DNA from 2 places in the Burkholderia sp. MSMB0856 genome. Region 2 is predicted to be linked to the other one. Evidence: riboswitches for the same ligand, from Rfam matches in the RefSeq annotation. Region 2 holds a riboswitch; the other holds the start of a gene.
What was found. Region 2 has a riboswitch for thiamine pyrophosphate ahead of thiC (phosphomethylpyrimidine synthase ThiC). Riboswitches for the same ligand answer to the same signal wherever they lie in the genome.
Positions count from the first base shown of each region.

Region 1: it holds a riboswitch for thiamine pyrophosphate, as region 2 does, so the genes downstream of both, WS87_RS02665 (FAD-dependent oxidoreductase) here and thiC (phosphomethylpyrimidine synthase ThiC) in region 2, are expected to answer to the same signal.

Region 1 is NZ_CP013427.1:347,768-359,801, forward strand. It holds gene WS87_RS02640 (glutamate synthase-related protein) at 1-2,538, shown strand, start outside; gene WS87_RS02645 (glutamate synthase subunit beta) at 2,624-4,090, shown strand; gene WS87_RS02650 (alanine/glycine:cation symporter family protein) at 4,399-5,889, shown strand; gene thpR (RNA 2',3'-cyclic phosphodiesterase) at 5,886-6,434, shown strand; gene WS87_RS02660 (ABC transporter ATP-binding protein/permease) at 6,502-8,271, opposite strand; TPP riboswitch at 8,541-8,664, shown strand; gene WS87_RS02665 (FAD-dependent oxidoreductase) at 8,899-10,035, shown strand; gene thiS (sulfur carrier protein ThiS) at 10,068-10,265, shown strand; gene WS87_RS02675 (thiazole synthase) at 10,305-11,120, shown strand; gene thiE (thiamine phosphate synthase) at 11,117-12,034, shown strand, end outside.
Region 2 is NZ_CP013427.1:2,312,038-2,324,071, forward strand. It holds gene WS87_RS11950 (helix-turn-helix domain-containing protein) at 1-196, shown strand, start outside; gene WS87_RS11955 (molybdopterin-dependent oxidoreductase) at 236-1,024, opposite strand; gene WS87_RS11960 (cytochrome b/b6 domain-containing protein) at 1,054-1,686, opposite strand; gene WS87_RS11965 (pentapeptide MXKDX repeat protein) at 1,775-2,026, opposite strand; TPP riboswitch at 2,296-2,412, shown strand; gene thiC (phosphomethylpyrimidine synthase ThiC) at 2,537-4,468, shown strand; gene WS87_RS11975 (glycine zipper 2TM domain-containing protein) at 4,728-4,943, shown strand; gene WS87_RS11980 (hypothetical protein) at 5,153-5,401, shown strand; gene WS87_RS11985 (DMT family transporter) at 5,536-6,462, shown strand; gene WS87_RS11995 (EAL domain-containing protein) at 6,893-8,173, shown strand; gene arfB (alternative ribosome rescue aminoacyl-tRNA hydrolase ArfB) at 8,229-8,633, opposite strand; gene WS87_RS12005 (AAA family ATPase) at 8,630-10,918, opposite strand; gene recB (exodeoxyribonuclease V subunit beta) at 10,915-12,034, opposite strand, start outside.

The DNA.
Region 1 (12,034 bases), 1.5 Mb from region 2:
CTGTCGCCGGAGAAGGCCGTCTACAACTTCACGAAGGCGGTCGGCAAGGGCCTGCAGAAGGTGATGTCGAAGATGGGCATCTCGACGTACATGTCGTACACGGGCGCGCAGATCTTCGAAGCACTCGGCCTGTCGAGCGACCTCGTCGAGAAGTACTTCAAGGGCACGGCATCGAAGGTCGGCGGCATCGGCCTGTTCGAAGTCGCGGAAGAAGCGATCCGCCTGCACCGCGATGCGTTCGGCGACAACCCGGTCCTGCGCGACATGCTCGACGCGGGTGGCGAGTACGCCTATCGCGTGCGCGGCGAAGACCACATGTGGACGCCGGACTCGATCGCGAAGCTCCAGCACGCGACGCGCAGCAACTCGTACCAGACGTACAAGGAATACGCGCACCTGATCAACGACCAGACCAAGCGTCACATGACGTTCCGCGGCCTGTTCGAGTTCAAGGTCGAGCCGACCAAGGCCATCCCGATCGACGACGTCGAGCCGGCGAAGGACATCGTCAAGCGCTTTGCGACGGGCGCGATGTCGCTCGGTTCGATCAGCACCGAAGCGCACGCGACGCTCGCGATCGCGATGAACCGGATCGGCGGCAAGTCGAACACCGGCGAAGGCGGCGAGGACGAGAAGCGCTACCGCAACGAACTGCGCGGCATTCCGATCAAGTCGGGCGAGACGCTGAAGTCGGTGATCGGCGACGAGATCGTCAGCGACATTCCGCTGAAGGACGGCGATTCGCTGCGCTCGAAGATCAAGCAGGTCGCGTCGGGCCGCTTCGGCGTCACCGCCGAGTACCTGGCATCGGCCGACCAGATCCAGATCAAGATGGCGCAGGGCGCGAAGCCGGGCGAAGGCGGCCAGCTGCCGGGCCACAAGGTGTCGGAATACATCGGCAAGCTGCGTTACTCGGTGCCGGGCGTCGGCCTGATCTCGCCGCCGCCGCACCACGACATCTACTCGATCGAGGATCTGGCGCAGCTGATCCACGACCTGAAGAACGTGAACCCGAGCTCGAGCATCTCGGTGAAGCTGGTGTCGGAAGTCGGCGTCGGCACGGTCGCGGCTGGTGTCGCGAAGGCGAAGGCCGATCACGTCGTGATCGCCGGCCATGACGGCGGCACGGGCGCATCGCCGCTGTCGTCGGTCAAGCATGCGGGCACGCCGTGGGAACTGGGCCTCGCCGAAACGCAGCAGACGCTGGTGCTGAACCGCCTGCGCGGCCGCATCCGCGTGCAGGCCGACGGCCAGATGAAGACGGGTCGCGACGTCGTGATCGGCGCGCTGCTCGGCGCGGACGAATTCGGCTTCGCGACGGCGCCGCTCGTCGTCGAGGGCTGCATCATGATGCGCAAGTGCCACCTGAACACGTGCCCGGTCGGCGTCGCGACGCAGGATCCGGTGCTGCGTGCGAAGTTCAAGGGCCAGCCCGAGCACGTCGTGAACTACTTCTTCTTCGTCGCCGAGGAAGTGCGCGAGATCATGGCGCAGCTCGGCATCGCGAAGTTCGACGACCTGATCGGCCGCGCCGACCTGCTCGACACCCGCAAGGGCATCGAGCACTGGAAGGCGAAGGGCCTCGACTTCTCGCGCGTGTTCTACCAGCCGGAAGAATGCGAGGACGTCGCGCCGCGTCACGTCGACGTGCAGGATCACGGCCTCGAGCGTGCGCTCGACCACGTGCTGATCGAGAAGGCGAAGGCCGCGATCGAGAACGGCGAGCATGTGTCGTTCATCCAGCCGGTGCGCAACGTGAACCGCACGGTCGGCGCGATGCTGTCGGGCGTGATCGCGAAGAAGCACGGCCACGACGGCCTGGCCGACGACGCGGTGCACATCCAGCTGAAGGGCACGGCCGGCCAGAGTTTCGGCGCGTTCCTCGCGAAGGGCGTGACGCTCGACCTCGTCGGCGACGGCAACGACTACGTCGGCAAGGGCCTGTCGGGCGGCCGGATCATCATCCGTCCGACCAACGACTTCCGCGGCAAGTCCGAGGAAAACATCATCTGCGGCAACACGGTGATGTACGGCGCGATCGAAGGCGAATCGTTCTTCCGCGGCGTCGCGGGCGAGCGCTTCTGCGTGCGTAACTCGGGCGCGACGGCGGTCGTCGAAGGCACGGGCGACCACGGTTGCGAATACATGACGGGCGGCACGGTCGTCGTGCTCGGCGAAACCGGGCGCAACTTCGCGGCCGGCATGTCGGGCGGTCTCGCGTACATCTACGATCCGGAAGGCACGTTCGCGGCGAAGTGCAACAAGTCGATGGTCGCGCTCGAGCCGGTGCTGCAGCAGGCCGAGCAGGAGCGCACGGTCGACCGCGCGCTCTGGCATGAGGGCACGACGGACGAAGCGTTGCTCAAGGGGCTCGTCGAGCGTCATTTCCAGTTCACGGGTTCGCCGCGCGCGAAGTCGCTGCTGGAAAACTGGGACGCGGCGCGCCGCCAGTTCGTGAAGGTGTTCCCGCACGAATACAAGCGCGCGCTGGGCGAGATCGGTGCGAAGAAGGCGGCGAAGGAAGTGCTGGCCGCCTGAGCGACGAACGACATAGCGAATGCCGCGCGCGCATGATTGCCGCGCGCGGCTCCCCCACCCGATACACCGAACAGAAGAGCACCTTATGGGCAAGGCAACCGGTTTTCTGGAGTTCGAACGCCGCCACGAGGCGTACGAAGCACCGCTCACGCGCGTGAAGCACTACAAGGAATTCGTCGCGGCGCTGACCGACGCGGACGCGAAGGTCCAGGGCGCGCGCTGCATGGATTGCGGCATCCCGTTCTGCAACAACGGCTGCCCGGTCAACAACATCATCCCGGACTTCAACGATCTCGTTTACCGCCAGGACTGGCAGCAGGCGATCGAAGTCCTGCATTCGACCAACAACTTCCCCGAGTTCACGGGCCGTATCTGCCCGGCGCCGTGCGAGGCAGCCTGCACGCTCGGGATCAACGAGGATCCGGTCGGCATCAAGTCGATCGAGCACGCGATCATCGACAAGGCCTGGGCGGAAGGCTGGGTGAAGCCGCTGCCGGCCGAGCACAAGACGGGCAAGAAGGTCGCGGTCGTCGGTTCCGGCCCCGCGGGTCTCGCGGCCGCGCAGCAGCTCGCGCGCGCCGGCCACGACGTGACGGTGTTCGAGAAGAACGACCGCATCGGCGGCCTGCTGCGTTACGGGATCCCCGACTTCAAGCTCGAGAAGTGGCTGATCGATCGCCGCATGCGCCAGATGGAAGCGGAAGGCGTGACGTTCCGCACCAGCGTGTTCATCGGCAAGGACGCGCTGCCGGACTCGATCGGCAACATGGCGAAGGAAACCATTTCGCCGGAGAAGCTGAAGGAAGAATTCGACGCGGTCGTGATCGCGGGCGGTTCGGAAACGCCGCGCGATTTGCCGGTGCCGGGCCGCGAGCTCGCCGGCGTGCATTTCGCGATGGACTTCCTGCCGCAGCAGAACCGCGTGAACGCGGGCGACAAGCTCGTCGATCAGCTGCTCGCGAAGGGCAAGCACGTGATCGTGATCGGCGGCGGCGATACGGGTTCGGACTGCGTCGGCACGTCGAACCGTCACGGCGCGAAGCAGGTTACGCAGTTCGAACTGCTGCCGCAGCCGCCGGAAGAGGAAAACAAGCCGCTCGTGTGGCCGTACTGGCCGATCAAGCTGCGCACGTCGTCGTCGCACGAGGAAGGCTGCGAGCGTGACTGGGCGGTCGCGACGAAGCGTCTCGAAGGCAAGAACGGCAAGGTCGAGAAGCTGATCGCGGTGCGCGTCGAGTGGAAGGACGGCAAGATGCAGGAAGTGCCGGGCTCCGAGTTCGAGATGAAGGCCGACCTGGTGCTGCTCGCGATGGGCTTCACGCAGCCGGCAGCCACCGTGCTCGAGGCGTTCGGCGTCGCGAAGGACGCACGCGGCAACGCGCGCGCGGCGACCGAAGGCGATCGCTCGTACTACACGTCGGTCGACAAGGTGTTCGCGGCAGGCGACATGCGCCGCGGCCAGTCGCTCGTCGTCTGGGCGATCCGCGAAGGCCGCCAGTGCGCGCGTTCGGTCGATGCGTACCTGATGGGGCATTCGGAACTGCCGCGCTAAGCTGAAGCGCGCGAGCGGGTTTCGAGGAAAACCGGGCGTCCGAAAGGGCGCCCGGTTTTTTTTGTGGTGCGGCGTTCCGCCGATATTCAATTGTCCTCAGGCAGGTATCCGTCGTCCGCTGTCGCCCGCCGCGCGCCCCCGCATCTTTCCGAAGCGTCGCCTAACCTGATCACATCAGGTACCGATGTTCCGCGATCCGGAAACCTTTCGTTTTGTAATAATTCTTGGAAATTGTCATATCATGTCGCCCGACCGGCCGCGTTCGCGCGGCCGCCGCATTTGACTGACCCCATTTACAAGGACTCTGAATGGAAGCATTCGTGCATGGGCTGATCGACGCCGTCAACGGCGTGCTGTGGAATTACGTGCTGATCGCGCTGCTGCTCGGCGCCGGCGCGTGGTTCACGTTGCGGTTCCGGATGATCCAGCTGAAGGCGCTGCTCCTCAGCATCAAGCTGGTCGGCAGCAAGGGCGAGCCGGGCAGCATCTCGTCGTTCCAGGCGTTCGCGACCGGCCTCGCGAGCCGCGTGGGCACCGGCAACATCGCCGGTGTCGCGGTCGCGCTGACGGTCGGCGGGCCGGGCGCGATCTTCTGGATGTGGATGACGGCGCTCGTCGGGATGTCGTCGGCGTTCGTCGAGGCGACGCTCGCGCAGATCTTCAAGGTGTCGCATCCGGACGGCAGCTATCGCGGCGGCCCCGCGTACTACATCCAGACGGGCCTGCGCTCGCGCGGCTTCGGCGTGCTGTTCTCGCTGTCGCTGATCCTCGCGTTCGGCTTCGTGTTCAACGCGGTGCAGGCCAATGCGATCGCCGATGCGTTCCATACGTCGTTCGGCTGGAGCCGCGAGACGGTCGGCCTCGGCCTCGTGCTGCTCACCGCGCCGCTCATCTTCGGCGGGATTCGCCGCATCGCGTCGGTCGCGCAGGTGATCGTGCCGGTGATGGCGATCGGCTACCTCGCGCTGGCCGTCTACGCGGTCGCGACGCACGTCGCGCTGGTGCCGGGCGTGATCGCGCTGATCGTAAAGAGCGCGTTCGGGCTCGAGCAGGCGGCAGGCGGCCTGACCGGCTATGCGGTCAGCCAGGCGGTCGCGATGGGCGTGAAGCGCGGATTGTTCTCGAACGAGGCCGGCATGGGTAGCGCGCCGAACGCGGCCGCGACCGCGAGCGTGCGGCATCCGGTCGTGCAGGGGCTGATCCAGATGCTCGGCGTGTTCGTCGACACGATCGTCATCTGCAGCGCGACCGCGTTCGTGATCCTGCTGTCGGGCCAGTACGAACTCGGCACCGGCATGGAGGGCGCGGCGCTCACGCAGCGCGCGATCGCGAGCCACGTCGGCGACTGGGGCGGCATCTACATGGCCGTTGCGATCTTCTTCTTCGCGTACTCGTCGGTGATCGGCAATTACGCCTACGCGGAAGGCAACGTCGACTTCATCACGAAGCGGCGCGGCGTGCTGCCGCTGTTCCGCATCGCGGTGCTCGGCATGGTGATGTTCGGCAGCGTCGGGCAACTGCCACTCGTATGGGCGATGGCCGATACGAGCATGGGGCTGATGGCGATCATCAACCTGGTCGCGATCCTCGCGCTCGGCAAGTATGCGCATGCCGCGTGGCGCGACTATCGCCGCCAGCGCGCGGAGGGCATTGCCGATCCGGTGTTCACGCGCAACACGATTCCCGAGCTCGCGCGCGTGCTGCCGGCCGACGTGTGGGGCGAGCACGGCCCGCTGCTGCAGCGTCCGGTGTCGGCCGATGCGGTGGCCGAGGCGCGCGTGGCGGTGCGCGAGTCATGAACGGCGACCGGCTCCGTGCGTTCGTCGCGCTGATGCCCGATGCGGCATCGCGCGACGCGCTGCACGCGCTGCCGGTCACCCGAGGCGCGCGGCGCACGCTGCCCGCGCAACTGCACGTGACGCTCGCGTTCATCGGCGCGATCGAACGCGCGCGTTGCGACGCGCTGGCCGCACGCCTGCCGGCGCTCGCGGCCGCGCATGCGCTGCCGTTGCAGCCGGTCGAGCGGATTGCTTGGTGGCCGAGCCTGCCGCGCGCGAGACTGATCGTCGCGGAACTCGCGCCCGATCCCGCCTGTGCGGCGCTGAATGCCGACTTGTCCGCGCTGCTGCTCGAACTGGGCGTGCCGGCCGACCGACGGCCGTTCAGGCCGCACGTCACGCTCGCGCGGCTGCCGCGCGACGCGGACGGGCAGCCCGCGCACGGCGGTGCGACCGGGCGGCCGGTCGCGCTGCGTTTCGTCGCGCTGACGTTATTTGAAAGCCGGCTGTCGCACGACGGCGTGTCGCATGTGCCGATCGTGTCGGTGCCCGTCAGGCGGGCGTAGCGGGAAGGCGGGCGGGACGAGGAAGAGAACAAGGCCGGCGCGGTATGCGCCGGCCTTTTTGTTTCGGTTACGCGGCGACTTTGTCGCTGTCGTTCACGCGTTCGACGTTGATCGTGCCGACGTGGAACGCGGCCAGCGATTCGCGATGCGCGATGCTGACGATCGCGGCTTTCGGCAGCCGTTCGGCGAGCAGGTGATAGAGCCGCGCTTCGTTGTCGGCGTCGAGCGCGCTCGTCGCTTCGTCGAGGAACAGGAAGTCGGGCTTGTGCAGCAGCACGCGCGCGCCGGCCAGACGCTGCTGTTCGCCCGGCGACAGCACGCGCGTCCAGTGGCCGGTCTCGTCGAGGCGGCCGACATAGTCTTCCAGGCGGCACGCGCGCAGCGCGTCGCGGCACGCGTCGTCGGTGAATGCGTCGGGCGCGGCCGGATAGGTGAGCGCGGCCTTCAGCGTGCCGATCGGCAAGTAGCTGGTTTGCGGCACGAACATCATCCGTGCGCCGACCGGCGCGTCGATCGCCCCGTCGCCGAACGGCCACAGGCCCGCGAGCGCGCGCATGAACGTGCTCTTGCCGGAACCCGACTTGCCGACCACGAGCCAGCGCGAGCCGGGCTCGATCGTCACGTTGCCGATGTTCGCGAGCGCGTTGCCGTTCGGCAGCGCGAGCTTCAGCGACGACGTCGACAGCTTCGCGGCATCGACGTAGTGCAGGTTGATGCCGCCGTGCTCGGTCGCGGGCGACAGGCTTTCCTTCAGGTGCGACGTGCCCATCACACGCTTGAATTCACGCAGACGGTTGACGGTCGCGCGCCATTCGACGAGGGTCGAGTAACTGTTGATGAACCACGAGAACGAATCGCTGACGGTGCCGAACGCGGACGCAATCTGCATCAGCACGCCGAACGAGAACGCGCCCGCGAAATAGCGCGGCGCCGCGACGACGAGCGGAAAGATGATCGCGATCTGACTGTAGAAGGCCGTGACGAACGTGAGGCGCTTCGTGTACTTCATCACGCGCCACCAGTTGTCGCGAATGCGCGTGAACAGCGTCTGCGCGGTGCCGATCTCGGTTTTCTCGCCGTCGTAGAACGCGATCTGCTCGGCGTTCTCGCGCACGCGGATCAAGCCGAAGCGGAAGTCGGCCTCGACGCGCTGTTGCTGGTAGTTGATCGACACGAGCGGGTGGCCGACCTTCTGGATGATCAGCGAGCCGACCACCGCATACAGCGCGGCCGCCCAAACCATGTACCCGGGAATCGCGACAGGCGTCGCGCCGAGCGTGATCGTCAGCGCGCCCGCGAGCGACCACAGGATCGTGATGAACGACACGAGCGTGACGACCGTCGACAGCAGGTCGAGCGACAACGTGAGCGTGGCCGTCGCGAACGACTGGAGGTCGTCGGTGATCCGCTGGTCGGGGTTGTCGGCGAGGCGGTCGCGCTCGATCCGATAGAACGCGCGATCGCCGAGCCATTGGCCGAGGAAGCGATCGGTGAGCCACTGGCGCCAGCGGAACCCGAGCATCTGGCGCAGATAGCGGCCGTAGACGGCAAGGATGATGAATGCGAACGCGAATGCCGAGAACTGCATCAGCAGACCGGGGAAGTCTTGAACGTTCTTCGACTGCAGCGCGTTGTAGAACCCCACGTTCCACTTGTTCAGCTTGACGTTGATCCAGACCACGCAGAGATTGATCGCGATGATCGTGACCAGCAGCCCCCACGCGATTTTCCATTCGGACGACACCCAGTAGGGCTTGATGAGGCTCCACGCGGATACCGGGCGCTCGTCCTGCGGCGCGTCGGAGGCGGAGCGGACGGGATCGATCGATTGGGTCATGTGCTTCCTGATGAGTAGCCGGCGCGCGGACCGGGCGGAGCCGGACGCGCACCGCGATACGGTATGCCGGGACGGGGTGCCGACTGACGGCGGGCGTCCGGATGGTGGCCCGCGCGTCTTAAACGGCACTTAAGGCCGGCGGTGACGCGGCAACCGGCCGCTCGCGCGGCCAGCCTGCGGGCATTGTGCCAGAGCGGCGCGACGCGACGGCGAATTTGCCGCAAGGGGGACAGTTTGCGGCGCTTTCCGCTTTTATGGTCTAATGGCCGACGACGAAACAGGGGTGCTTCGAGCGCGGCCGACGGACAGTTCCGGGCGACGCGGCGAGGCTGAGAAAGACCCTTCGCACCCGATCCGGGTAATACCGGCGAGGGAAGTTTCTGATCCCGCCGGGCCGCGCTGGCTGCCATCCCACATGGTCAGCGCCCGAGTCCCGCCCGGCCGGCCTTTGCTGCCGGTTTCGTCCTTTTGGGTACGCGCGTTGCGCGTTACGGAAGGAATGATGACCGCTCAATCTTCAGTCTTTTGCGCTGTTCCCGATCCGCTGTCGCGTGCGTCCGCACGGGACGGTGCGCGCGCGTCGACGTTCGTCGCACGCGCTCGCGCGGTTCGCGAGGAGGGCGCGCGATGAACCTCCACGCTTCCCGGCCCGATTTCGCGGTACTCGGCGGCGGCCTCGTCGGCCGTCTGATCGCATGGCGGCTTGCGGGCGACGGGCATCGCGTCGCGCTGTACGAGCGCGGCGGCCCGGACGGCGAGCAGTCGGCCGCGTGGGTCGCGGCCGCGATGCTCGCGCCGCTCGCCGAGGCGGCGAGCGCCGAGCTGCTGATCACCGAGCTCGGCGCGGCATCGCTCGCGCGCTGGCCGCAATGGCTCCCGGAACTGCCCGAACCGGTGTTCTTCCAGCAGCACGGCACGCTCGTCGTCTGGCATCACGCGGATCGCGCCGAGGCGCCGCTGTTCGAGCGGCGCGTGCGCGCGAACGCGCCGGCCGAGCTGTTCGACGGTGGCTTCGTCGCGCTGGCCGGCGCGCAGGTCGACGCGGCCGAGCCCGCGCTCGCGGGGCGCTTCGCGCGCGGCCTGATGCTGCCGCGCGAGGGGCAGCTCGACAATCGGCAGGCGCTGCGCGCACTCGCGGCGGGCCTCGCGCAACGCGGCGTCGAGCTGCACTGGCACGCGACGATCGACGACGCGAACCGGCCCGACGCGCATTTCACGATCGATTGCCGCGGGCTCGGCGCGAAATCCGCGCTGCCCGCGCTGCGCGGCATCCGCGGCGAAGTCGCGCGCGTGCACGCGCCGGGCATCGGGCTCACGCGGCCCGTGCGGCTGCTGCATCCGCGCTATCCCCTTTACATCGCGCCGAAACAGGACGACCTGTACGTGATCGGCGCGACCGAAGTGGAGGGCGAGGACATGTCGCCCGTCAGCGTGCGCTCGGCGCTCGAACTGCTGAGCGCGGCGTTTTCCGTGCACCCGGCGTTCGGCGAGGCGCGCATCCTCGAACTGAACGCGCAATGCCGCCCGACGTTACCCGATCACCGCCCGGCGGTGATCTGGGACGGCGCGACGACGCTGGCCGTCAACGGCCTGTACCGGCACGGCTTCATGATCGCGCCGGAAGTCGCGCACGCGGCGGTTGCGTTCGCGCAAGCCGCGCTCGGCGGTGCATTCGCCGATGCCGACGCGTTCGCCGCGTGGCGCGACGCCGCGCGCTGGCCGACGCTCCTTCATCACCGCGACGACGCGCGCCAGCCGGCCTGACGCGCGCCGCCGACCGAATTCGATCAAGCCTCATGGATATCCAGATCAACCAACAGACGCTGACGCTGCCCGACGGCGCGACGGTGGCCGACGCGCTCGCCGCGTACGGCGCGCGTCCGCCGTACGCGGTCGCGCTGAACGGCAATTTCGTCGCGCGCACGCAGCATGCGGCGCGCGCGCTCGCGACGGGCGACAAGCTCGACGTCGTGCACCCCGTCGCGGGCGGCTGAGCGCCGCCGGTTCGCCCTCCGCTCTTCCAGGAAAACGACATGACGTCCCTCACTTCCGCCGACGCGCTGACGCTGTACGGCGAAACCTTCGCAAGCCGCGTGCTGCTCGGCACGTCGCGCTACCCGTCGCTGCAGTCGCTGTCCGATTCGATTGCCGCGTCGCGCCCCGGGATGGTGACGGTCGCGCTGCGCCGCCAGATGACCGGCGGCACCGCCGAGGCCGGCTTCTTCGATCTGCTCAAGCGTCACGCGGTGCCGCTGTTGCCGAACACGGCCGGCTGCCAGACCGTCGCCGAAGCGGTGACGACCGCGCACATGGCGCGCGAGGTCTTCGATACCGACTGGATCAAGCTCGAGCTGATCGGCGACGACTACACGCTGCAGCCCGACCCGGTCGGGCTGATCGAGGCGGCCGCGCAACTGGTCAAGGACGGCTTCAAGGTGCTGCCGTACTGCACCGAGGATCTCGTGATCGGCAGGCGTCTGCTCGACGTCGGTTGCGAGGCGCTGATGCCGTGGGGCGCGCCGATCGGCACGGGCAAGGGCGTCGTGAATCCGTATGGGCTGCGCGTGCTGCGCGAGCGGCTGCCGGACGTGCCGCTGATCGTCGACGCCGGGCTCGGTGTGCCGTCGCACGCATGCCAGGTGATGGAGTGGGGCTTCGACGGCGTGCTGCTGAACACGGCCGTGTCGCAGGCCACGCATCCGGAAATCATGGCGCGTGCGTTCGCGCAAGGCGTCGAGGCCGGCCGTGCGGCCTATCTCGCCGGGCCGATGGATGCGCGCGAGACTGCGCACGCGAGCACGCCGGTCGTCGGGATGCCGTTCTGGCACCAGGACGGGGGCGGCGCATGAGCGTGCGCTTCGCCGATGCATTCTGGCCGCCGGCCGACGAGCTGGCCGAAGCGGCCGAGCGGATTCGCGCCCGCCTGGGCGACTGGCCGACCGGCACGACGCCGTGGCGGCTGTGCGTCGCGGCGCCCGACGTGCCGGCCGACGGCGACGTGCTGATCGTGTCGGCCGGCGATCGTGCCGCGCAGGCGCGCGCGTCGGCTGCGTCGCGCCCCGCGTCGCCGGACGCGGTCGCGATCGGGTTCGACGAACACGGCGCGGTGCTGCACGCCGCGGGCGTGCGCCACGCGCTGGAAGCCGCGCATCCGCTCGCCGACGACTGGATCGCGGCGCTCGCGGCGTTCCTCGATTGCGGCTTCGCGCCGATCGACGCGCTGGTGCTCGCGCTCGCGTGGCGCGACGGCGACGAAGCGCGCGGGGCCGATGCGTGGCCGGTCGATGCCGCGCGGTTCCCGCGCGTCGCCGGCCTGGCCTCGGCACCCGAGCCCGCATTCCCGCCGTGCCCGATGCAACTTGGCCTTTATCCGGTCGTCCCCGACGCCGAATGGGTCGAACGCGTGCTCGAGTGCGGCGTGCGAACCGTGCAGCTGCGCGTGAAAGGCGCGGATCCGGACGCGCTGCGCCGGGAAGTCGCGCGGGCGGTCGCGGCGGGGCGCCGTTATCCCGATGCGCGCGTGTTCATCAACGATCACTGGCAGATCGCGATAGAAGAGGGCGCGTACGGCGTACATCTGGGTCAGGAGGACCTGGAAACGGCCGATCTGGCCGCGATCGCGCGCGCCGGCCTGCGGCTCGGGCTGTCGAGTCACGGTTATTACGAGATGTTGCGCGCGTTGCACGAGCGCCCGAGCTATCTGGCGCTCGGCCCCGTGCACGCGACCGCGACCAAGGCGGTCGCGGCGCCGCCGCAAGGCCTC
Region 2 (12,034 bases):
CTCCGAGCTGATGATCGCGCTCAAGCAGCGCATCGCGCAGCTCGAACTCAGCCAGGCCCAGGCCGCGAAACAGCTCGGCGTCACGCAGCCGCGCGTGTCCGATCTGCTGCGCGGCAAGATCAACCTGTTCGGGCTCGACGCGCTCGTCAACATGGCGGCGGCGGTCGGCCTGCGCGTCGATCTGCAAGTGCGCTAATCCGCGTGAAGCACGGCGGGCGCGGCCGCGCCCCGCCGCTCACGATCCGCCGAACCAGTTGTAGCCCTGATCGACCCAGTAGCCGCCCGGGTAGGTATCGGTCACGAAGATTTCCATGATGTGCTTCGGATTCTTGTAGCCGAGCTTGGTCGGCATCCGCAGCTTCATCGGAAAGCCGAATTCGGGCGGCAGGCGGCGGCCGTCGTAATCGAATGCGAGCAGCGTTTGCGGATGCAGCGCGGTCGGCATGTCGATGCTTTCGTAGTAATCGTCCGCGCATTTGAAGCCGACGTATTTCGCGTGCGTATCGGCGCCGACGCGTGCCAGAAACGCGCCGAACGGCGTGCCGCCCCAGCGGCCGATCGCGCTCCACCCTTCCACGCAGATGTGCCGCGTGATCTGCTCCGCGTGCGGCAGCGCATACAGCTCGTCGAGCGTCCACATGCGCTTGCCCGTCACCCGGCCCGACAGCACGAGCCGGTACGTCGATGCGTCGACGTGCGGCACGTCGTCGATGCCGTAATACGCGTTGAACGGAAACGGCCGCGTGATGTCGGCCTCGGTATAGGTCGGTGCGAGCCGCTCGCCGCTGAACAGCCAGGCCTGCACGCGATCGTTCATGCGCGACACTTTCTCGAGAAACGCGTTGACCGACGCGTCGTCCTGCAGCGTGCAGCCGGTCAGCATCGTCAGGCCGCCGAGCGTCAGCACGCGCCGGTTGAAGAGGCGCCGCGACGGCATCTCGAGTTCGCGGCGCACGTCGAGCTCGAGCGACTTGCGGTCGAGCGTCCAGCTCGGCCGACCGCGGTTGTTTCCGGATTCCGACATGATGAGTTCCTTCGCCCGCGGCGTGCGGGTCAGCGGCCGCGCAGCATCGCGAGCAGCGAGCGCGGCACCAGCAGCGCCATCGCGACGTGTACGACGAAAAACGCGACGAGCAGCGACATCGCCCAGAAGTGCACGACGCGCGCGTTGTCGTAACCGCCGAACAGCTCGCGCAGCAGCGGAAACTGCACGGACTTCCAGATCGTGAGCCCCGACAGCACCAGCACGATCAGATCGACGATTGCGGTCAGGTACGCGGCACGCTGCACCGCGTTGTAGACGCTCAGGTCGTCGTGCGACAACCGGCCGCCCAGCGCCGCGCGCACGTCGCGCCATATCGACGCCGGCGTGACCGGCAGCATCTTGCGCGCGAGACGGCCCGTCGCGATCGACATCGCGAGGTAGAACAGCCCGTTGCCGACCAGCAGCCACATCGCCGCGAAATGCCATTGAAGCGCGCCGCCCAGCCAGCCGCCGAGCGTGATGCCGTGCGCGAACGTGAACGGCGGATAGATCGGCGACGCATCGTAGATGCGCCAGCCGGACAGTGCCATCAGGATCGCCGCGAGCGCGTTGAGCCAGTGGCTCACACGCACCCACAGCGGATGAATGTTGCGCGCGGGCGGCGTGGCAGCCGTGCGCCCGGCAGCGGGAACGGTTTGCATGGTGAAGACTCCCGGAACGTAGCGGCGGTGCGCGATGCGCGGGCGGCCTCGTGCACCGCACGCGCGGGCCGCGCCCCGCCCGCGTCGGTCAGTTCGACGGCGCCATCTTGTCGCCCGACGTCGACTTGCCCATCGCGTCGTGCGACATCGCGTCCTTCTTCATCGCGTGCTTCTTCATGGCGTCTTTCTTCATCGCGCCGTCCTTCGCCATCGCGTCGTGGCCCATCGCATCCTTCGACATCGACGCGCCTTCCTTCGACATCGCGTCGTTCTGCGCATACGCACCCGTTGCGGCCATGGCGAAACCGGCGACACAGGCTGCGATCAGTACTTTTTTCATGACATCTCTCCGAAACATGGGTTTGAGGAGCCGAATAGACGGAGGACGTCGCGGGATATGACAGTCGTTTCGAGATTTTTTTTCGGGGACTGCCGAAACCGCTGCAATGCTGCACCGCGCCGTCATCGTCAGCCGGGCCGCAGGGCCGTGCGGCGGTGTCATGCATCGCGGCTTGCGCGGCGGGCGCGCCGCCCGCATTGCTGCAACTGCACCGCGGCCACCGGTCTGCCACCGGTTGAAACCGCCGCGAAGCCAGTGTATCGTGTGCGCTGCTAACGCGGGGGTCCTGCAATGCGTTCGGTCAAACAACCGGCATTGCGGGTGAGAAATACCCTTTGAACCTGATCTGGATAATGCCAGCGCAGGGAAGCGTACGGATTTCGCCGCCATCCTTCTGACGAAATCCGCCGCCTCACCAAGCCTCGTCTCCTGCTTAGCTCGAGCCCCACATTCGTCAAGGGCTCCGGGCAAGCGCCGTGGCGCCTGTCCGGCGCTCACACAGGAGATTGCATGAACGCCAATCCGAAGTTTCTGTCCGCGGACGCCCACGTCGACGCCGCCGCCGTCGCCCCGCTGCCCAATTCGCGAAAGGTTTATGTAACCGGCTCGCAGCCCGACATCCGCGTGCCGATGCGTGAAATCACGCAGGCCGACACCCCGACCGGCTTCGGCGGCGAAAAGAACCCGCCGATCTACGTGTACGACACGTCGGGCCCCTACACCGATCCGGACGCGAAGATCGACATCCGCGCCGGCCTGCCGGCACTGCGCCAGCGCTGGATCGAAGCGCGTGGCGACACCGAGGTGCTCGACGGCCTGTCGAGCCAGTACGGCCTCGAGCGCGCGGCCGACCCGGCCACCGCCGACCTGCGTTTCCCGGGCCTGCACCGCAACCCGCGCCGCGCGCAAGCCGGCAAGAACGTCACGCAGATGCACTACGCGCGTCAGGGCATCATCACGCCGGAAATGGAATACATCGCGATCCGCGAGAACCAGCGCCGCGCCGAGTACATCGAGAGCCTCAAGTCGAGCGGCCCGAACGGCGCGAAGCTCGCCGCGATGATGGGCCGCCAGCACCCGGGCCAGGCGTTCGGCGCCGCGGCCTTCGGCGCGAACGCACTCGCCGAGATCACCCCCGAGTTCGTGCGCGAGGAAGTCGCGCGCGGCCGCGCGATCATCCCCGCGAACATCAACCACCCGGAATCCGAGCCGATGATCATCGGCCGCAACTTCCTCGTGAAGATCAACGCGAACATCGGCAACTCGGCCGTCACGTCGTCGATCGGTGAGGAAGTCGACAAGATGACGTGGGCGATCCGCTGGGGCGGCGACACGGTGATGGACCTGTCGACCGGCAAGCACATCCATGAAACGCGCGAGTGGATCATCCGCAACAGCCCGGTGCCGATCGGCACGGTGCCGATCTACCAGGCGCTCGAAAAGGTCAACGGCAAGGCCGAGGACCTGACCTGGGAAATCTTCCGCGACACGCTGATCGAGCAAGCCGAGCAAGGCGTCGACTACTTCACGATCCACGCGGGCGTCCGCCTGCAGTACGTGCCGCTCACGGCGAACCGGATGACGGGCATCGTGTCGCGCGGCGGCTCGATCATGGCGAAGTGGTGCCTCGCGCATCACAAGGAAAGCTTCCTGTACGAACACTTCGAAGAGATCTGCGAGATCATGAAGGCGTACGACGTGAGCTTCTCGCTCGGCGACGGCCTGCGTCCCGGCTCGATCTACGACGCGAACGACGAAGCGCAGCTCGGCGAACTGAAGACGCTCGGCGAGCTCACGCAAATCGCGTGGAAGCACGACGTGCAGGTGATGATCGAAGGCCCCGGCCACGTGCCGATGCAGTTGATCAAGGAGAACATGGATCTCCAGCTCGACTGGTGCAAGGAAGCGCCGTTCTACACGCTCGGGCCGTTGACCACCGACATCGCACCGGGCTACGACCACATCACGTCGGGCATCGGCGCCGCGATGATCGGCTGGTTCGGCACCGCGATGCTGTGCTACGTGACGCCGAAGGAGCACCTCGGGCTGCCGAACAAGGACGACGTGAAGGAAGGGATCATCACGTACAAGCTCGCCGCGCACGCGGCCGACCTGGCCAAGGGTCACCCCGGCGCGCAGGTGCGCGACAACGCGCTGTCGAAGGCGCGTTTCGAGTTCCGCTGGGAAGACCAGTTCAACATCGGTCTCGATCCGGACAAGGCGCGCGAATTCCACGACGAGACGCTGCCGAAGGATTCGGCGAAGGTCGCGCACTTCTGCTCGATGTGCGGCCCGCACTTCTGCTCGATGAAGATCACGCAGGACGTGCGCGAGTTCGCGGCACAGCAAGGCGTGTCGGAAACCGAGGCGCTGAAGAAGGGGATGGAGGTCAAGGCGGTCGAGTTCGTGAAGACCGGCGCCGAGATTTATCACCGTCAGTAAGTCGGCAAGCGAACGCGGCGGTCCGCGCGGACCGCTTCGCTTCGTGAAGCATGGCAGGAAGCCCGCTTTCGAGCGGGCTTTTTTTTGCATTCGCGCGCATGCCGTGTGCCTGCCGGCGCAAGCGAAACAATTGATTACGAAACCGCTCGAGCCTTAACAAGTCCTTACAGCAGCGCCACGGAGCGACGCGTAGATTGGATTCATGCGCGGCCGTCAGGCGGCCGCGCGACCTCCGTTCACTACCACAAGGACAGCGATCATGAACCATTCGATTCGGCGTTTTGGGGTATGCGCGCTGCTCGTCGCGACGGTGGCCAGCCTTTCGGCCTGCGATTCGATGACGCGGCGCCAGCGCGATACCGCGATCGGTGCGGGTGTCGGCGGTGTCGCCGGCGCGGCGATCGGCGGCAACGCGCTGTCGACGCTGGGCGGCGCGGCAGCCGGCGGCATCATCGGCAACCAGGTCGGCAAATAAGCCGACCGGCTTACCCGGCTGCCGCGCGACGCGCGGCAAGCGCCGGCCTGACGGCGTTTCCGCACGGCGGAAGCGCCGTTTTTCATATGCGGCGCCGCAACACGCCGCAGCGGCTCGGAAATGATCCGTTACCGTTTAGCGCACCTTGTCATCGCCGCGCGGCCTAAGCTTAAGCATCTGCCGATTGCCGGCTCCGCCGGAGAGACATCATGAACAGGACCCTCGTCGCCGCGGCGCTCGCGTGCACGACGCTCGCCGGCTGTTACTACCCTTACGGCTACTATCCGTCCGGCTATTACACGGCGGCGCCCGTGCAGCCCGCGCCCGTCTATGTCGATCCGGGCCCGGCGTACTACTATCCGGCGCCCGCCTATGCCCCGGCCTGGGGCGGTTACTGGGGCCCCGCGGTATCGCTCAATTTCGGCTTCGGCGGACGCGGCGGCTGGCACCATCACTGAACGACCGCACGGGCCGGTTCGCGGCGGAGGCCAGCGGATTTCCCCGGTTCTTGCCATTTCATCCGATCGTGAAACGACGGCACGGGAACGCGGTGTAAGATTCCTCGCATCCCGTCCCGTCGCCGCCACGCTCAATGTCGCCCAAGAACGCCCTTCTGCTGACCGTCCTCGCTGCCCTGTGGGGCGCGTCGTTCCTGTTCATCCGGATCGGCGTCGCCGACTTCGGCGTCGCGCCGCTGATGGCGCTGCGCGTGGGCATCGGCGCGCTGTTTCTCGCAGGCTTCGCGCTGACGCGCTTCAGGCCCGCCGAGCTCGGCGCGCAGCTGCGCCGTCGCGCGTGGCCGTTGTTCGTCGTTGGCGCGCTCAACTCGGGCATCCCGTTCTGCCTGTTCGCGTTCGCCGAACTGACGCTGTCGGCCGGCGTGACGTCGGTGATCAACGCAACGACGCCGCTGTGGGGCGCGCTCGTCGCCTATCTGTGGCTGAAGGACAAGCTGTCGCTGCCGCGCGCGCTCGGCCTCGTGATCGGCTTTGCCGGCGTCCTCACGCTCGTGTGGGATCAGATCGCGAACGCGCACGGCAGCACCGGCGCCAACGCGACCGCGCTCGCCGCCGCCGCCGCGCTCGGCGCGACGCTGCTGTACGGCATCGCGGCCAACTACACGAAGCGCACGCTCAGCGGCGTCGATCCGCTCGTCAACGCGACCGGCAGCATGATCGGCTCGACCGTGCTGCTGGCGCCGTTCGCGATCGCGACCTGGCCCGCCGCAGCCGTCAGCGCGCATGCATGGGGCGCCGTGCTCGCGCTCGGCATCGCCTGCACGGGCATCGCGTATTTCATCTTCTTCCACCTGATCGCGCACATCGGCCCGGCCCGCGCGATTACCGTGACGTTCGTGATCCCAGTGTTCGGCCTGCTGTGGGGCGCGCTGTTCCTCAGCGAACACGTATCGCTCGTAATGATCGAAGGTTGCGCGATCGTGCTCGTCGGCACCGCGCTCGCCACCGGCGTGATCAAGCGGATTCCCGGGCTGCGCCCGCGCGGCGGCGAAGCGGCCTGAGCGGCAGGCGTGGCCGGCACCCGCCGGTGCGGGTTGCCCGCGACGCGCCGGCCGCCAATCCGCGAGCGCCGCAGGTCGACCGGTGCGCGACGGCGCATAGCGAATTTCGCCGGATGGCGATGCAACCGCCCGGCTTTGCCGCATTCTTCGCACGCGATGCACGCGGCATATTTGGAGCCGTCGCCGCATACACGGCCGGTGGCCCTTGCGTATCACGCGCCGGGCGGACGGCCCCTTCCAGCCGTCGGTGTAGCGTTTGCGTCTGGAGTTACCCTGATACGCGCGCCCCACCATTCCCGTTACACTCGGATCACTCATCCGCAGAAGGCGGTTACGATGCACCACGTTCTTTCGCGTCCACCTGCGCGTGCGACGGCTTCTGCGTGGCGCGCACGATACCGCCCCCCGATCGCCCCAGGGCACCGTTGACATGAAGCCCTCCCGCGACCTCTCGCTCGACTCCCTGCTCGAACGCCTCACGCCGACGCCCAGCGGCTGGATCGCAACGTATCGCGAGACGACGCTGCGCAGCGTGTTTCAACCGGTGCTGTCGATCACGCACAAGCGCGTGGTCGGCTACGAAGCGCTGCTGCGCGTCGTGGACGAGAACGGCGCGCTGGTTTCGCCGGTCGCGCTATTCGACAGGACGCGTGCCGCTGCCGACGCGTTGCTGCTCGACCGGCTCGCCCGCTGCCTGCATACGGCCAATTTCGTCGCGCAAGGCATCGGCGACGGCTGGCTGTTCCTGAACGTGACGCCGCGCGTGCTCGATTCCGGCCTCGTGCAGCGCGAATTCGTCGAGGCGCTGTGCCGTCATTTCGCGCTGCCGCCGAACCGCATCGTGCTGGAAGTCGTCGAGCAGCCGGCGCGCGATGAAGCCGCGCTCGCCCGCACGATCGACATGATCCAGCACCGGGACTTCCTGATCGCGATCGACGATTTCGGCACCGGGTTCTCCAATTTCGACCGCGTGTGGCGCGCACGGCCCGATATCGTCAAGCTCGATCGATCGCTCGTCGAACGCGCGAACGCGTCGGCCGACGATCGCCGCATCATGCATCACCTGGTATCGATGCTCCATCAGGCCGGCGCGATGGTGCTCGCCGAGGGTGTCGAAAGCGACGACGCGCTGCAGACGCTGATGGAGGCCGATATCGATTTCGTCCAGGGTTTCCAGTTCGGCCAGCCCGACGCATCGATCGCGCACGCGAGCGCCGCGGCGCCCGCGATGCTCGACGCCGCGTGGCAACGCTACATCGCCCACCGGCATACGCCGGCGATCGCCGAGCAGCCGGGCTTCGACGCGATCGAGCGGCTCGTGCTCGCCGGCGCGGCCGCGTTTTCCGCGAGCGGCAGCCTGCAGGACGCCGCGCAGCGCGTATTCGTGGTGCCGGCCGCACGCCGGGTGTTCGTCACGGACGAGATCGGCGAACAGTTCCTGCCGTCGATCGGCGCGCGTCCCGAGGACGGCCAGACGAGCGGCACGCGACTCTCGCCGCTGTTCCCGGAGACGCACAGCAACTGGTCGCGGCGCCCGTACTTCCAGCGCGCGATCGCGGCGCCGGGGCGCGTCGCGCTCATGGGCCCGCACTTCTCGCTGACCGAAGGCCGCGATTGCTACACGGCAGCCGTCGCGATTCGCGCGCAAAACCGTCTCGTCGTGTTCTGCGTCGACTTCGTGCTCGACAGCGCGGGCACCGTGATGCGGTAGCGCATACGGCGGCACGACGCCGCCCGCCATGCAGGCCGGCCGGCGATTCGTTTCATCAGTCGATCACCTTCCCTCTTCCGGACTTCACCACGCTGCGGCGCGACTTGTGTTCGAGCCGCCGCTCCTTCGATGCGCGTGTCGGCCGTGTCGCGACCCGCGCACGCGGCGTGAACGCGACGCTGCCGATCAACGCATCGAGCCGCGCGAGTGCTGCCTCGCGATTTTTCTCCTGGGTGCGGTATTCCTGCGACTTGATCACGACGATGCCGTCGCGCGTGATGCGCTGGTCGGACAGCGCGAGAAGCCGTTCCTTGATGACGGGCGGCAGCGACGACGCGCGGATGTCGAAACGCAGATGAATCGCGCTCGACACCTTGTTGACGTTCTGGCCGCCGGCGCCCTGCGCGCGCACGGCGGTCCATTCGACTTCGGCCGGATCGAGCGTGTAGCGGATCATCATCGCGACGTCTCCTTGCGGCGCCGCGCGAGCGCCTCGTCGACGCGGGCCGCCAGGCCCGAATCGCGTTGCGTACGTGTCGCGACCGCCTGCGCCAGCACGCGCCGCGGGCCAATCACCTGCACGCGCGTGCGCGCACGCGTGACCGCGGTGTAGACGAGTTCGCGCGTGAGCACACGGCCGAACGATGCCGGCAGCACGAGCGCGGCCTCGTCGAATTCGGAGCCCTGCGACTTGTGGACGGTCAGCGCGAACGCCGTTTCATGCGGCGGCAGCGCCGCGGGCGACACGGCGCGCGCGGTGCCGTCCGCGCGGCGGAACCATACGCGCAGCACGCCCTGCGCGTCCGGCAACGCGATGCCGATGTCGCCGTTGAACAGCCCGAGCGCATAGTCGTTGCGCGTCACCATGATCGGGCGCCCGGTGAACCAGTGTGCGCCGACCGCGAGCGGCACGCGTGCGGCATGCCGCACGTGCGTGGCCACCAGCGCATTGACGTGCTCGGCGCCGCGCGATCCCGTGCGCGTCGCGCACAGGATCCGGAAGCGGTTGAGCGCATCGAACAACGGCAGCGGATCGGGCTCCGGCCCGGACAACGCGATGCGCAACGCATCGAGGTACGCGCCGAACCGGCGCGCGAGCCGCTCGACCGTCGACGCCGCAAGCGTCTCGCCCGCGTCGTCGTGAAACGACGCGGCAGCGGCCACGTCGGCCGGCAGCGCGTCGAGCGCGCCCTGCACGTCGCCGCGGCGGATCGCGAGCGACAGGCGGCCGATCGGCGAATCGAGACCGAAACGGTAATTGCGTTCGAGCCACACGACGCAGTCTGCGAGCGGTGCGGGCGACGCGGCGGCGATGTCGTCGGCCACCGTTGCAACAGTCGACACCCGTGTTGCCGAACCTCCCGCGTGGGCCTGATCGAGCGGCGTGAGCTCGACGGCGTCGAGCCATGTGAGTTCGTCGGCCTCGATCCATGCAGGATCGGTGGCCGCGGATGCGCTAGCGAAGTCTGTCGGTGCAGGTGACGACGGAGCGGCCAGCGGCACCGCGTCAGCCGGGGAAACCGCTTCGTCCTGCGGGTCGTCATCGAACAGCGACGCCTGTCGCGTATCCACGTTGCGCCGTGCGGGCGGCTTGCGCGCCGCGCTCGCCGACAATGGCGCGGAAGCCGGGGCCGGGGCTTGAGCCGCAACAGCAACCGCCCCCGCCACTTCGCCGTCCGGCACCGGCAAGGCCGCGACGAAAGCCGCTTCGTCGATCCCGAGCGCATCCGCGATGCGCGTGCGCGCAGCGGCGGTGAACGTCGGCCGTGCGCTGAGTTCGGCGAACACGGCGCCGGCTTCGACCGCGGCAAGCTGATCCTTGTCGCCGAGCAGCACGAGCCGTGCACCCGGCGCGAGCGCATCGAGCAGATGCGCGGCGAGCGCGACGTCGATCATCGACGCCTCGTCGACCACGATCAGGTCGTACGGCAACGGATTGTCGCGATGATGGCGAAAGCCCGCCGCCCCGCCGCCGCCGAGCAGGCGATGCAACGTGTACGACGTGTCGGGCAGGCGCGCGGCAAGTTCCGGCGGCAGGTCGCCCGCCCGTGCGTGCAGCGCTTCCTGCATCCGCTGCGCGGCCTTGCCGGTCGGCGCCGCCAGCGCGATGCGCAGCCCCGGATGCGCGTCGAGCAGACAAGCCAGCACGCCGACGACGGTCGTCGTCTTGCCGGTGCCGGGGCCGCCGCTGACGATCGTCACGCGTCCTGTCAGCGCAACGATCGCCGCGACGCGCTGCCAGTCCACTTCGCCCGTCGCGGGCCCGAAGTAACGCGCGAGACTGTCGCGCAACCGGTCGGGCGACAGCACGTCGCCCGGCGCGGCGACGCCGGCCTGCGCGACGAGCGCATCGGCGAGCCGCCGTTCGTAGTCGAAATAGCGCGACAGATACAGATGGTCGTGCCGGTCGACGATCAGCGGCCGCTCGTCGCCGCGCGCGAGCGTGCTGAACGCCACCACGCCGCTTGCTGCAAGCGCCGCGCGCACGTCGTCGACCGGTTCCTCGTAGCGCTGCGCGAGCGCGCCGAGCGACACGCATACGTGGCCGCCCGCGGTCGCCCGGCTCGTCGCGAACGCGGCACGCGCCGCCCAGCGCGCGGCCGCGGCCGGCGCACCCGCACGGCGCGACAGGTCGCCGATGCGTCGCGCGAACCCTTCCGCGAGCGCGATGCCGAAATCAGCCGGCTCGGGCAGGCGCGCGACGAGGCCGCCGGTGAATTCAAGCGTATCGTCGGACACGTTCATGCGCGGCCCCCTTCCATCATCCGGTCGAGCGCGTCGACGAGTTCGCGCGCGGGCCGCCGCGCATGCACGCCGGCCGGTTCGCCGGCACTGCGCCAGTCCGGCCGCACGCCACGCACGAACAGGTACAGATAGCCCGCGATATGCGTGTCGTAGTCATAGTCGGGCAGCCGCCCGCGCAAATAGCGATGCAGCGCAACCGTATAGAGCAGCGCCTGCAGGTGATAGGCATGATCGGCCATCGCGACGTCGAGCGCGCGCGGGCCGTAAGCGTCCGGCGTATTGCCGAGATGGTTCGACTTCCAGTCGACGATCCAGAAGCGGCCGTCGTGTTCGACGATCATGTCGATGAAACCCTTGATGAAACCGGCGAGCACGCCAGCGTCCAGCGCAACGTCCGGATAGCCGTGTGCGACCAGCAGCCGGCGCAGCGCGCCCAGCTCGAGCGACGGCGCCGGGAACAGGAAACCCATTTCGTCGAGCCGCTTGGCGGGATCGAGATCCGCAAGCCGCATGCCCGGCACGAGCTCCGTGCGCACGACATCGTCGACGAGCCGCGCCATCATCGCGGGCAGGCGCGTCGCGAGTTCGGGCTCGGCCTCGACTGGCCGGTCATGCAGCGCGCCGAGCGCCGCCTGGTGCCATGAATCGGGCTCGGTGAACCGACTGAGTTCGAACAGGCGGTGCAGACACTCGCCCGCTGCCGCGCCGCGCGGAAACACGAGGATGTCGTCGTCCGGCGGCTCGACCGCGACGGTGTCGTCCACGGCAAGCGCGCCGTCCGGCGCGACGGCGGCAAGCGCATCGTGATCGGGCCGCAGCTCGTCGTCCGGCACGACCGCGACGCCCGCCTCCTCGCGCGCCATCGACGCGGTCAGCGAACTGAAGCTCGCCATCCGCCACGCGTCGCGCAGCACGCGCGTCGCATGGCGGGCGGCGAGCGTCTGCGATGCATCGTGGCCGGCAGCCAGCCGCTCACGGCGCGCCGGCACCGGCAACGGTGCAACGCTCACGGGCCCACCGGCGAGCGCTTGCCACGCAGCATCGAGCACCGCTTCGTCGGGCGGCTCGTCAAGCCACGCGTCGAACGACTGGCCGGCCCCGGCCACGAGCCAGTTC